DNA from 3 places in the Arthrobacter sp. P1_B4 genome. Region 1 is predicted to be linked to each of the others. Evidence: riboswitches for the same ligand, from Rfam matches in the RefSeq annotation. Region 1 holds a riboswitch; each other region holds the start of a gene.
What was found. A riboswitch is a leader RNA that binds a small molecule or an ion and turns the genes downstream of it on or off. The one in region 1 is predicted to bind S-adenosylmethionine.
Positions count from the first base shown of each region.

Region 2: it holds a riboswitch for S-adenosylmethionine, as region 1 does, so the genes downstream of both, AC1D1W_RS07255 (aminotransferase class V-fold PLP-dependent enzyme) here and AC1D1W_RS07485 (methionine ABC transporter ATP-binding protein) in region 1, are expected to answer to the same signal.
Region 3: it holds a riboswitch for S-adenosylmethionine, as region 1 does, so the genes downstream of both, metX (homoserine O-acetyltransferase MetX) here and AC1D1W_RS07485 (methionine ABC transporter ATP-binding protein) in region 1, are expected to answer to the same signal.

Region 1 covers NZ_JBFTZW010000012.1:5,649-9,982, forward strand. The annotation lists gene AC1D1W_RS07475 (LLM class flavin-dependent oxidoreductase) at 1-621, opposite strand, end outside; gene AC1D1W_RS07480 (methionine ABC transporter permease) at 668-1,333, opposite strand; gene AC1D1W_RS07485 (methionine ABC transporter ATP-binding protein) at 1,326-2,135, opposite strand; SAM riboswitch class I at 2,275-2,365, opposite strand; gene AC1D1W_RS07490 (CoA-binding protein) at 2,463-2,888, opposite strand; gene acs (acetate--CoA ligase) at 3,197-4,334, shown strand, end outside.
Region 2 covers NZ_JBFTZW010000011.1:50,889-55,222, forward strand. The annotation lists gene aroA (3-phosphoshikimate 1-carboxyvinyltransferase) at 1-40, shown strand, start outside; gene rsgA (ribosome small subunit-dependent GTPase A) at 24-1,139, shown strand; gene hisN (histidinol-phosphatase) at 1,216-2,046, shown strand; SAM riboswitch class IV at 2,124-2,237, shown strand; gene AC1D1W_RS07255 (aminotransferase class V-fold PLP-dependent enzyme) at 2,272-3,711, shown strand; gene AC1D1W_RS07260 (class I SAM-dependent methyltransferase) at 3,793-4,334, shown strand, end outside.
Region 3 covers NZ_JBFTZW010000005.1:37,811-42,144, forward strand. The annotation lists gene AC1D1W_RS03975 (VOC family protein) at 15-653, opposite strand; SAM riboswitch class IV at 823-938, shown strand; gene AC1D1W_RS03980 (bifunctional o-acetylhomoserine/o-acetylserine sulfhydrylase) at 1,000-2,316, shown strand; SAM riboswitch class IV at 2,499-2,614, shown strand; gene metX (homoserine O-acetyltransferase MetX) at 2,626-3,765, shown strand; gene AC1D1W_RS03990 (MFS transporter) at 3,932-4,334, shown strand, end outside.

The sequences.
Region 1 (4,334 bases):
GACTTTCTCCGGGTCCGCGTGGACTCCGGTCGCCTTGTCCCGGAGCAGCGCGTCGTCCTCCCAGGATCCTTCCCACAATTTGTAGGCGGCCTCGACGTATTCGTCCGCCCAGTCGTAGCGTTCGTCATGCCTGGTCAGCTCGGTGGCGTTGAAGTTCCGGTGCGCGTTTTCCAGCACGCTGGTGACGATGTTCCAGGCCACCCGGCCGTCGCTGATGTGATCCAGGGTGGACATCTGCCGGGCGAACTGGAACGGGTGGCTCTGAATCACCGACGACGTCGCGGCCAGTCCGATCTCCCGCGTTCCGGTCGCGAGCGCGGAGAGCAGGATAAGGGGGTCGTTGGACGGCACCTGCAGGCCCTTTTTCAGCAGCGATGCCCACCCGCCGTCGTAGTCGCCGTAGAGACCGACGACGTCGGCGAAGAAGATCGCGTCAAACTTGGCGTCTTCGAGCTGGCGGGCCAGGTCGATCCAGAGCTGGAGTTCGTTGAACCGGTGCTGCTGGGCTTCCGGGCGCCGCCACTGGCCGCCCATGATGTGGCTGGACGTGTTCATCACGAAGGCGCTGATCAGCAGGCGGGGGCGGGGTCCGTCGAAACGGGTACTGGGTGTTGAAGTCATGGGGTGCTTTCCGCTGTGGGAGGTGGGACGATGGTGCTGCCGGCGCTCAGAGGCGCTTGTCCAGGCGCCGGGCAACATAGGATCCGCCCAGCTGAACGATGGTGACCAGCAGGATCATCAGGACTATGGCGGTGATCATGAGCGGTGTCTCGTAGCGGTAATAGCCGTACCGGATGGCGAAGTCGCCGATTCCGCCGCCGCCCACCAGGCCGGCCATCGCCGAGTAGGAGATGAAGCTGACGGTCATGATGGTGATGGAGCTGACGAGTCCGGGCTTCGCCTCCACAATCAGGACGTCCCGGACGATCTGGGACCGGCTGGCGCCCATGGACCGTGCCGCTTCGACCACTCCGCCGCCGAGCTGGCTCAGGTTCTGTTCCACGAAGCGGGCGAAATACGGAATGGCGTTGAGGGTCAGCGGGACAATGACGGCGGCCGTGCCGATGGTCGTGCCGACAATGAACCTAGTCACGGGAATGATTGCGATCAGCAGGATCAGGAACGGGAACGAGCGGAGCAGGTTGACCAGCCCGTCCAGGACCCGGTGCAGCTTTGGCCTGTGCTTGAGCCCGTTGGGACCGATGGTGTAGAGCAGGACACCCAGCGGTGTCCCGAGCAGCACCGCCAGCGGGATGGCCACCAGCAGCATGGTGAGGGTCTGCCCCATGGCGACGCCGATTTCGGGCAGGACTTCCAGGATGCGGTCAAACATTGATCAGGCCCTCCGACGCGGCTGTGGTGTGGGCGCCCCTCCCGGAGCGGTCCAGCTGGATCTCATCGGAGACCAGGTAGCGGCCGATCGACGTCGCCGGGTGGAAGCCGGGGCGTTGGAGTTCGGCGAGGTCGAACTGCTCCACGACCCGGCCTTCTTCCATGACCGCGACGTTGTCCGCGATGGCCTTGATGACATTCATCTCGTGGGTGACCACCACGATTGTGATGCCGAATTCGGCGTTGACGTCGGCCAGGTACTGCAGGACCGATGACGTCGTCCGGGGATCCACGGCCGACGTCGGCTCGTCGCAGAGCAGCACTTTGGGCCCGGTGGCGAGGGCGCGGGCGATCGCCACCCGCTGTTTCTGGCCCCCGGAGAGTTTGGCCGGATACGTTCCCGCTTTGTCGGCGAGGTCCACGATTTCCAGGGTTTCGGCGGCCCGCCGCCGGCGTTCCGCCTTCCCCACGCCGGCGAACTTCAGGGACAGCTCCACATTTTCCTGGGCTGTGAGGTTGTTGAGGAGATTGAAGTGCTGGAAAATCATGCCGATGTCGTGCCGCTTGGTCCGCAGCTCGGCGTCGGACAGGGTCACCAGGTCCACGCCGTCCACCAGGACGCGGCCCGACGTCGGGCGCTCGAGGAGGTTGATGTTGCGCAGCAGCGTGGATTTGCCGGCGCCGGAGAACCCGATGATGCCCTGGATGGTGCCCCGCCTGATGTGCAGGCTGACGTCATCGACGGCCGTGAAAGGTCCCGCGGCCGAGGCGAATGACGTGCTGACGTTCTGGATCTCGATCACAGGCCCCCACCTGCTCGGGGCCGCGGCGCTGCCGCTGTCTGCGTGTTCATGATTTCCTCCGGGCTCGCCCGAGGAAAGCCCTGGGTCCTGGCTTCCGGGCAGCGCTGAGCGAAGCCGGGGAGCCTCAGAACACAGTGGTTCTCCATCGGTCCTGGCGGTAGCACCGTCCTCAAAGGAGGGGGTTGCTGCGGCGTCACGGAGCCAGATCTCTCAGCCGCTCGGGATGGTTACGAGTCCATCTCACACGGCATGAGGCCGGATACGGAAAAAGCCGGTCACATTTTGTAACCGACTCTTCCCGATCTGTTGATCGTCATTCCCGGGCCGTCAGATGCCCACGCGCCAGCCTTCGCGGGCGGGGCACGCGTTCACGACGACGTCCAGCCCGGCGGCCTTCGCGCGGTCCGTCGCGGCGTCATCGAAGACGCCCAGCTGCAGCCAGACGGCCTTGGCACCTACCGCGATGGCCTCGTCTATGACTGCGCCCACCCTGTGGGAGTTGACGAAGCAGTCCACGACGTCGATCGGGTGCTTCTCCGCCGGGATGTCAGTCAGGGAACGGTACCCCTTCTCGCCGTGGACGTCGTCGCCGGGCAGGTTGACCGGGATGATTTCCATGCCCATCCGGTCCCGGACATAGAGGGAGACCTCATACGCCGAGCGCCATTCGTTGGTGGTGAGGCCGACCACCGCCCACGTGCCTTTGGTTCGCATGAGGCGGTCAATGACTGCCGGATCGTTAACATGGGCCATGCATCAACCATACTCCTGCGACCTTTCCGGACAATTGTCGAATAAATGAATGATTTGGGCCGGACGCATGCCGGGTGAACGAATATTACGGCGCTCCCGCACGCCGATTTTGCGGAATCGTGCATCTGAAGTTCTAGTAGGTAGTGACCATCCCGAGCGGCCGAGAGACCTGGATCGATGACGCCGCAGCAACCCCCCGGTGACGTGAGACGACCATTCCCACGCAACCGCTCCGCCCTCCTTCGGTGATATTCGAGGGCGCCGGAGCAACCAAGGGGTGCTACTGCCAGGACCGATGGAGTGCAGCAATGACCCCTGAGAATTCTTCCGCTCTGCCCACCTTTGCCCGGACTGCGTCCGAGGCATTCCCACAAACCACTTCGGACGCGACGGCGAACGAAGCAGGGCTGCGTGACGCGCCCGGCTCCTCTCGCGGCTCTTCGGGATGGTCCCTGAACGAGCCCACGGACGGCGCAGTGCACGGCGTCCCCGCCGACGGGCCGGCGCGTCACCGCAGCACCACCTCCGGAGACCACCCTCCCCGGCACGGCGCCGCCGCGACCGCGGGTACTGTCCAGGCAGAGACGGTTGCGTTCTGGGAAACCCAGGCTCTCCGCCTCGACTGGGCGGACCTGCCTGGCGGCGCAACGGAGCAAACCAAGCCCTGGCACACCGCGCACCGCCGGGTCCCTGCCGACGTCGTGGCCGGCACCGGACCGCAGATCACCTGGTTCGAAGGGGGCAGGCTCAATGTCGCCTACAACTGCGTCGACCGCCACGTAGCGGCGGGGCGTGGAGACAAGGTGGCCCTGCACTTTGAGGGCGAGCCCGGCGACCGCCGCGCCGTCACCTACGCCGAACTCCAGCGCGAGGTTTCCAAAGCCGCCAATGCCCTCCTGGATCTCGGTATCACCAAGGGCGACCGGGTGGTCATCTACCTCCCCGTCATCCCCGAAACCGTGATCATCACCCTCGCAGTGGCCCGGATCGGCGCGATCCATTCCTTGGTCTTCGGCGGGTTCTCCGCCGAGGCCCTGAAGTTCCGGGTGGAGGACACCGGCGCCAAGCTCCTGGTCACCACCGACGGCCAGTTCCGCCGCGGCACCGCCGTGCCGGTCAAGGACAACGCGGACGCCGCCGTCGCCGGCGACAACGCCATCGAACACGTCCTGGTGGTCAACCGGACCACTCCCGCGGACGAGCTGGACACCGTCCCGATGACCGCCGGCCGCGACGTGTGGTGGCACGACGCCGTCGGGCGGGCCTCCGAAACTCACGAAGCCGAGGCGTTCGACGCCGAGACGCCGCTGTTCATCATGTACACCTCCGGCACCACCGGCAAGCCCAAGGGCCTGGTCCACACCTCCGGCGGGTACCTCACACAGGCGTCATGGAGCTTCGAGCACCTGTTCAGCAACCCCGACCCTGCGCTGCGGGAGAAGGACG
Region 2 (4,334 bases), on a different contig from region 1:
CGCCGCAGATGAGGACACCGCCGGTGGCACGCAGCACTGATTCCTGGGACGAGTCCGACGTCCGGATCCGGCCGAACAAGAAGGGCACCCGGCCCCGCACCAAGGACCGGCCCAGCTACGACGACGCCGTCACCGGACGCATCATCACCGTTGACCGCGGCCGCTACACCGCCGTCGTCGGCGAAGGGACCGCGGACGAACGCAAGATCATCGCGGCCCGTGCCCGGGAGCTGCGCCGCAACCCGGTGGTTGCCGGCGATTTCGTCTCCCTCGTCGGGGACGTCACCGGCGAGCCCGACACCCTGGCGCGGCTGGTCAAGATCCAGGACCGCAAGACGCTGCTGCGCCGCAGCGCCGACGACACGGACCCGATCGAACGTGCCGTCGTGGCCAACGCCGACCAGCTGGTGGTGGTGGTCGCCGCCGCCAACCCCGAGCCGCGGACCGGTTTCATCGACCGCGCACTGGTCGCCGCGTACGACGCCGGCATCGAACCGCTGCTGCTCGTCACCAAGGCCGACGTCAAGGATCCCGCCGAGCTGCTGTCCAACTACCAGCACCTCGACTTCCCCGTCATCATCTCCAAGACCGCCGACTCCGCCGCTTCCGGCATCGACGCCCGCTCCGACGACGGGCTCTCCGCCCGGCTCGACAAGGACGCGGTATCCCAGCTGCGCGACTACCTCGACGGCAAGGTCACCGTGATGCTGGGCCACTCCGGCGTCGGCAAGTCAACCATGGTCAACGCCCTGACCGGGGCCGAGCGGGCCACGGGAGGCGTGAACGCGGTCACCGGCCGCGGCCGCCACACGTCCTCGTCGGCACTGGCGCTCAAAGTCAACGATGCCCCGGCCGGGAGCTGGATCATCGACACCCCCGGCATCCGGTCCTTCGGCCTGGCCCACGTGGACCCGGACCGGATCCTGCGTTCCTTCCCGGACCTGGAACCGGGCACCGATGATTGCGAACGCGGCTGCAAGCATGACTCCACCGCCGTCAACTGCGGGGTCGACAAGTGGGTTGCGGCCGGGCACGCGGGGCCCTCGGGACCGGCCAGGCTCGCGTCCCTGCGCCGGCTGCTGGGCACTGACCCGCGGATGGAAGCGCAGGAAACCAAGGAACTGGGCACCGTCTCCTAGCCGGACCGGCAACGGGGCGGCGGCGCCGAGCCGCGGCCTCCCGCCCGGCAGCCCGGTTTGACGGTAGTTTGGAACCATGAGCCAACCCGCTTCGAGCTACAACGATGACCTGCGCCTTGCCCATGTACTGGCAGATTCGGTCGATTCCCAGACCATGAGCCGCTTCAAGGCGCTCGACCTTCGGATCGAGACGAAGCCCGACCTCACACCCGTCACCGATGCCGACAAGTCCGCGGAAGAGGCCATCCGCGGCCAGCTCTCCCGGTCACGTCCGCGTGACGCGGTCCTGGGCGAAGAGTTCGGCAGCTCGGGCCACGGTTCCCGCCGGTGGATCATCGACCCGATCGACGGCACGAAGAACTTTGTCCGCGGCGTCCCGGTCTGGGCCACCCTGATCGCCCTCGTCGATGAGGGCGAGCCGGTGGTCGGCGTCGTCAGCGCGCCGGCACTGGGCAAGCGCTGGTGGGCCGCCAAGGGTGCAGGCGCCTACACCGGCCGCTCGCTCGCCGCCGCCACACGGTTGAAGGTATCCAACGTCTCCAATCTCGAGGACGCGTCGCTGTCCTACTCCAGCCTTGGCGGCTGGAAGGAACGCGGGAACCTGGATGAGTTCCTGGGCCTGACCGAGGAAGTGTGGCGGACCCGCGCCTACGGTGACTTCTGGTCGTACTGCCTCGTGGCCGAGGGCGCCGTGGACATCGCCTGCGAACCCGAGCTGAATCTCTACGACATGGCCGCCCTGGTGCCGATCGTGACCGAGGCCGGCGGCCGCTTCACCTCGCTCGAAGGCGAGGACGGCCCCTTCGGGGGCAACGCCCTGGCCACCAATTCGATCCTGCACTCGGAAGTGCTCAAGCGGCTCAACCCCGGACTCGACGACCTCTTCCAGGCCCACCCGAACAACTGATCCGCGCCCGTAATAATCCGCTTCACAATCGGCGGCCGCCTTTTCCCCGGCTGCGCCAATGTCCTACGCTCGATGCAGGTCACGAGTGCCAGCGCTAAACCCCGGTTTGCTGGCCGGCAACCCTCCAGTCGCGGTGGGGTGCCCCGGGTGACGACCTGGCCGGTCCGGAACGGACCCGGCAAGCGCGGATTCCCACGGTGTGGGGTCCTGTTCGAGTGAGGTCCCATGACAACTGCCATTTTCCCCGTTGCCCCTGAATTCCATGCACGGCTTGCCCTCGCGGCCCGCCCGCTGGCAGCCGTCACCGGGGCCGAAATCCAGGCCCCGCTGATCACCGGCGGCCACGCGCGCTACGCCAACCTCGACTACGGCGCCTCCGCCCCGGCCCTGTCCGTGGTCTCGGCATACCTGAACGAAATCCTGCCGTACTACGCAAGCGTGCACCGCGGGGCCGGCTACGCATCGCAGATCAGCACCTCCGTCTACGAGAACGCCCGGGACATCGTGCGGGACTTCGTGGGCGGCCGGCCCGGCGATTCCGTGATCTTCACGCGCAACACCACCGATTCCCTGAACCTGCTGGCCGGCTGCCTGCCGCTGCGCGACGGGCGGCCCGCGGGCGAGGTCCTCTACCTCGACATCGAACACCACGCCAACCTCCTGCCCTGGCAGAATGTCCCGCACCGCAGCGTCGTGGCCGCCGCCACCCTCGCGGCCACCGTGGACCGCCTGCGCGACGAACTCGCCCGCGGCGGCGTCAGCCTGCTGGCCGTCACCGGCGCCTCCAACGTCACCGGGGAGATCCTCCCCATCCGGACCCTGGCCGCACTGGCGCACGAATACGGCGCCAGGATCGTTGTCGACGCCGCGCAGCTCGCCCCGCACCGGCGGATCAATATCGCCGCGGACGACGTCGATTACCTCGCCTTCTCGGGGCACAAGCTGTACGCCCCGTTCGGCGCCGGCGTGCTGGTGGGACGGACGGACTGGCTCGACGCCGGCACCCCGCACCTGGCCGGCGGCGGCGCGGTCCGCGATGCCCGGCTCGACTCCGTCAGCTGGACCACAGGACCCGCCCGGCACGAGGGCGGCTCGCCGAACGTCCTCGGTGCGGCGGCCCTCGCCCGCGCCACCCAGGTCATTGCAGCCCTGGACCCGGAGCAGTGGCAGGCCCACGAGGACGCCATCCGGTCCTTCCTCGTCGAGGGCCTCCAGGGCATCGAAGGGGTAACCGTGCACCGGATCTTTGCCGATTCTGCTTCCGATTCTTCCTCCGCTTCTTCCACTGGAGGCGATCAGCCGGACACCGGCACGATCGGCGTCGTGAACTTTTCCGTGGCAGGCTACGACGCCGGACTGGTGGCCGCCTACCTGTCGGCCGAACACGGCATTGGCCTGCGCGACGGCCGCTTCTGCGCCCACCCGCTGCTCAAGCGGCTCGGCCTGCCCGCCGGCTCCCTGCGGGCCAGCTTCGGCCTCGGCTCACGACTGGAGGACGCCGAACGCCTGCTGGCCGGCCTGCAGCAGCTGCGGCAAAACGGACTCGGCTGGGATTACGTGGTGGACGCCGGGCGCTGGGTGCCGGCCAACGATACCCGCAGCTACCCCCACTGGGCGCCGAACACCCCGGGCACGGCCGGCGCTGCGCCCTGCACCCTCGACTAGCGCAGGACCGGGGCCCGGCGCGGGTGCGGTAAATTCGAAAGGTATCTGTAACAAGCAGGACCTTCCCGAAGGAGATCGCACGTGGCAAGCGCCGGACCCAGGCTCCACAGCGGACCGAAGCTGCACAGCGAGCGGCGCCAGGAACTCGGACAAAGCTTCCAGGACGGCGGCGAGCACTATGAACGCGTCCGCCCCGGCTATCCGCAGGAGTCGGCCGACTGGCTGGTCCGGGCGGGAGCCAGGGACGCCGCGGACATTGGCGCGGGCACCGGGAAGTTCACTTCCCTTTTGGCAGAACGCGGACTGGCCACGGTGGCCGTGGACCCCTCTGCCGACATGCTTGAGCAGTTGCGCCGGACCCTGCCGGACGTCACCGCCATCGAGGGCAGCGCCGAGGACACCGGTCTCGAGCCGGAGTCCTTTGACCTGGTCACGGTTGCCCAGGCGTGGCACTGGTGCGACCCAGGCCTGGCCTGCGCCGAGATTGCCCGGATCCTGCGGCCGCACGGCGTGCTGGGCCTGATCTGGAACCAGCTGGACACCAGCGTGCCCTGGGTGCACCGGCTCTCCCGGATCATGCACGCCGGGGACGTCCACAAGCCACACTTCCGTCCGGCCGTGGG
Region 3 (4,334 bases), on a different contig from region 1:
GGGCAGGTGGAGCGTTAGATCGTGACCGCTCCGGAGGCGGTCTCGAAGGTGACAGAGAGGATGCCGGGAGTCCCGTGCGGCGCGATCCAGTTCACGGCGACGTCTTCCAGCGGCTTTTCAACCGGTTCGCCCAGCCACTCCGTGACGCGCGCGGCCGAACCGGCAATGGTCAGTGCGGACATCTTGACATCGCTCGCGTAGGCGTTGGACGGGTGCAACTCCGGGTCGCCCTCCCACTTGAGCATGTACGGCACTTGGGGGTCGGCGATGAGCCCCAGGATGCCGATCTGCTTCCAGATCAGTTCGCGGCCGTCGGGAAACTTCCGGTTGCCGTTGACGGCGGCGCGGCCGAGCCGCTCCTCGAACGGGGCCAGGTCGTCAACCTCGACGCACCAGCCCATCCAGCCGCCGCCGGCCTCGGAGCGTGCCCGGACGGCCTGGCCGAACGGGGCCTTGTCGGAGGCCGGGTGGTTCAGGACCTCCACGACTTCCAGGTACTTGTGTCCCGCGAGCGGGATAATCATGTTGCGTGTCCCGAAACGGGGGTGCACTCCACCCTTCACGGCTTCAACGCCGAGGGCAGACGCAATACGTTCAGTGGTGGCTGCCAAGCCATCGTGTTCACAGGCGTAAGAAACGTGATCCATGCGCATGCCATCATCTTGGCACTTTGTGATGGACCTCTCAGCTTAGGCTCCCCTAACCGTCATGGGACGTCCCGGGGCGCCGAACGCGGCGCCCCGGATGCTCCGTCACGGCAGCCCTCTTCATCTTCGTCACAAAGCTATCCAGGGCTCCGCCGCCATTCCTACACTGAAGCCAGGTCATGAGTGCCAGCGCACAGCCCCGGCTTGCTGGCCGGCAACCCTCGTATCGCGGTGGGGTGCCCCGGGTGAAGACCTGGCCGTCCGGCGCCCGCTGGAGGGCAAGCGCGGCGCCTGTTCCGGTTCGGGCCGAAAGCCCCGGCCGGTGCTGTGCCCAGTGACTCGAGGAGCACCAATGTCCAATGCCTGGTCCTTTGAAACCCGCCAGATCCACGCCGGCCAGGAGCCGGACAGCGCCACCGGCGCGCGTTCCCTGCCCATCTACCAGACGACGTCGTTCGTGTTCCCCAGCGCCGAAAGCGCCGCGAACCGCTTCGCGCTCGCCGAGCTCGCGCCCATCTACACCCGGATCGGCAACCCGACCCAGGACGCCGTCGAACAGCGCGTCGCCAGCCTGGAAGGAGGCCTCGCGGCGCTGCTGCTCAGCTCCGGCCAGGCCGCCGAGACGTTCGCGATCCTCAACATCGCCGAGGCCGGGGACCATGTGGTGGCCAGCCCCAGCCTCTACGGCGGAACCTACAACCTGCTCGCGCACACGCTGAAGAAGTTCGGCATCTCCGTGACCTTCGTGGCGGACCCGGACAACCTGGACCAGTGGCGGGACGCCGTCCAGCCCAACACCAAGCTGTTTTTCGGCGAAGTGGTCTCCAACCCCCGCCAGGACGTCCTGGACATCGAGGGCGTCTCCCGCGTGGCGCACGAGGCCGGCGTGCCGCTGGTGGTCGACAACACGCTCTCCACCCCCTACCTGATCCGGCCGATCGAGTGGGGCGCGGACATCGTGGTCCATTCGGCGACCAAGTACCTCGGCGGGCACGGCGCCGCAATCGCCGGCGTGATCGTGGACTCCGGCAACTTCGACTTCGGGAAGGACCCGGAGCGGTTCCCCGGCTTCAACACCCCGGACCCGACCTACAACGGCCTGGTCTACGCCCGCGACCTCGGAGCCGAGGGCGCGCTGGGCGCGAACCTCTCCTACATCCTCAAGGCCCGGGTCCAGCTCCTGCGCGACCTCGGCTCCGCGGTGTCCCCGTTCAACGCCTTCCTCATCGCCCAGGGCATCGAAACGCTGAGCCTGCGCGTCGAGCGCCACGTGGCCAACGCCACGAAGGTGGCGCAATGGCTGGAGGGGCGGGACGACGTCGAATCGGTCGCCTACGCCGGGCTGCCGTCCAGCCCCTGGTACGAGCGCGGCCGCAAGTACGGGCCCAAGGGGACCGGCGCCGTCGTGGCGTTCAACATCGCCGGGGGAGCGGAGGCCGGCAAGCGGTTCGTCGATGCCCTCGAACTGCACTCGCACGTCGCGAACATCGGCGATGTCCGGTCGCTGGTGATCCATCCGGCGTCGACCACCCACAGCCAGCTCTCGCCCGAACAGCAGGTGATCGCCGGGGTGAATCCCGGGCTGGTGCGGCTTTCGGTGGGACTGGAGCATATTGACGACATCCTGGCGGACCTCGACGCCGGATTCCGCGCGGCCAAGACCGCCTAGACGGAAGCCCACGCGGAATTTCCCCACCTTGCTGGCATGACGCCGGGAATCGCCGGCACTTCGGCGCGACCCGCCGGTCACGGCTGTCAAAGGTGGGGAAACTGCGGTGCTGACGGGTCCGGCTGTCACATGGAAGTCATAATCTTCGTGATTTCCGCACCCTGTTTCGTAGACTCGTACCAGGTCATGAGTGCCAGCGACAGCCCCGGCTTGCTGGCCGGCAACCCTCCTTTTGCGGCGGGGTGCCCCGGGTGAAGACCTGGCCTGCCGGTCAGCTGACGGCGGGCAAGCGCGAAGATAGGTCCTCACATGACGATTGCCGTCACCCGCACGGGTGTTCCCGAAACCAAACCATCCCGTACCCCTGACGGGACCGTCCAGTTCGTCAGGATCGGTGATCTGCAGCTCGAATCCGGGACTCCGTTGCCGGATGTGGTGCTCGCCTACGAGACGTGGGGGACCCTGAACGCGGACGCCTCCAACGCAGTGCTCATTGAACACGCCCTGACCGGCGACACACACGTGACCCGCGGCGAGAGCGGGGAGCCCGGCTGGTGGGAACAGCTCGCCGGACCCGGGGCTCCCGTGGACACGGACAAGTACTTCGTCGTTTCGATCAACATCCTGGGCGGCTGCTACGGATCCACCGGACCTTCCACCCCGGCCCCCGACGGGCGCCCCTGGGGATCGCGGTTCCCGCTGGTCACCCTGCGGGACACCGCCGCCGCCGAGGCGCGGCTGGCCGATGCCCTGGGCATCGGCAGCTGGTACGCGGTGCTGGGCGGCTCGCTCGGCGGCGCGCGGGCCCTTGAATGGGCCGTCACGTTTCCCGGCCGGGTCCGGCGCTGCGCCGTGATTTCCGTCGGCGCCAGCAGCACTGCCGAACAGATTGCCTTCGCGCAGGCACAGACGCTGGCCATCCGCCAGGACCCCCACTTCAGGGGCGGGGACTACTACGGCGGCCCGGAACCCGAGTCGGGGCTCGCCCTCGCCCGCCGCATCGCGCACATCACCTACCGCTCAGCGGCCGAACTGGACGGCCGGTTTGGCCGCAACGCCCAAGAGTCCGAGACGCCCCTGGAAGCCGGATCGCTGGCCGGACGCGGGCGCTATCAGGTGGAAAGCTACCTGGACCACCAGGGCAGCAAACTGGCCCGGCGTTTCGACGCGAACAGCTACATCGCGATCACCGAAGCCCTCATGAGCCACGATGTCTGCCGGGGGCGCGGAGGTCTCGGGGAGGCACTGGCCCCGGCCACCGCAGAATTCCTGGTGGCGGCCGTGGACTCGGACCGCCTGTATTTCCCGGCCCAGTCCCGTCAACTGGCAGAGGCCCTGCCGGGCGGCCCGGAACTGCATATCATTCAAGCGCCAATCGGCCACGACGGCTTCCTGACCGAAATCGGCCAGCTCAGCGGGCAGCTCCGGGAGACCTTCTTCAGCCACTAGGCCGGCCCGCTTGTGCATTTTTGCAGATGCGCTCTGCACTAATGGCCGTTGAGGCTGAGGGCCGGAGCGTCCATACTCATGGGGAATGACGCCCTGTGCCCTAAATCACAAGCGTCCTCAGTCCAATGGTCCACAGGGTGTCGATGGAGACGCCGAAGGAGTCACGATGAGTACGGAAAACKCCGCAAGGCGCGCTGAAGAAACCGACGTCAAAACGTCCGGCCTGAAGAAGGTGGTGGCGGCCTCCATGGCCGGCACCGTGGTTGAGTGGTACGAGTTTTTCCTCTACGCCTCCGCCGCCACCCTTGTGTTCGGCAAGCTGTTCTTCCCGAACACCGGTTCGGAACTGGATGGCATCCTCGCCGCTTTCCTCACCTACGCGGTCGGCTTCATTGCCCGCCCGATCGGCGGCATCGTCTTCGGCCACTTCGGCGACAAGTTCGGCCGCAAGCAGTTGCTCCAGCTGAGCATCATCCTTGTCGGCGTTGCCACCTTCGCCATGGGCTGCCTGCCCACCTTCGCGCAGATCGGCTACTGGGCCCCGGCCCTGCTGGTCTTCCTGCGCTTCG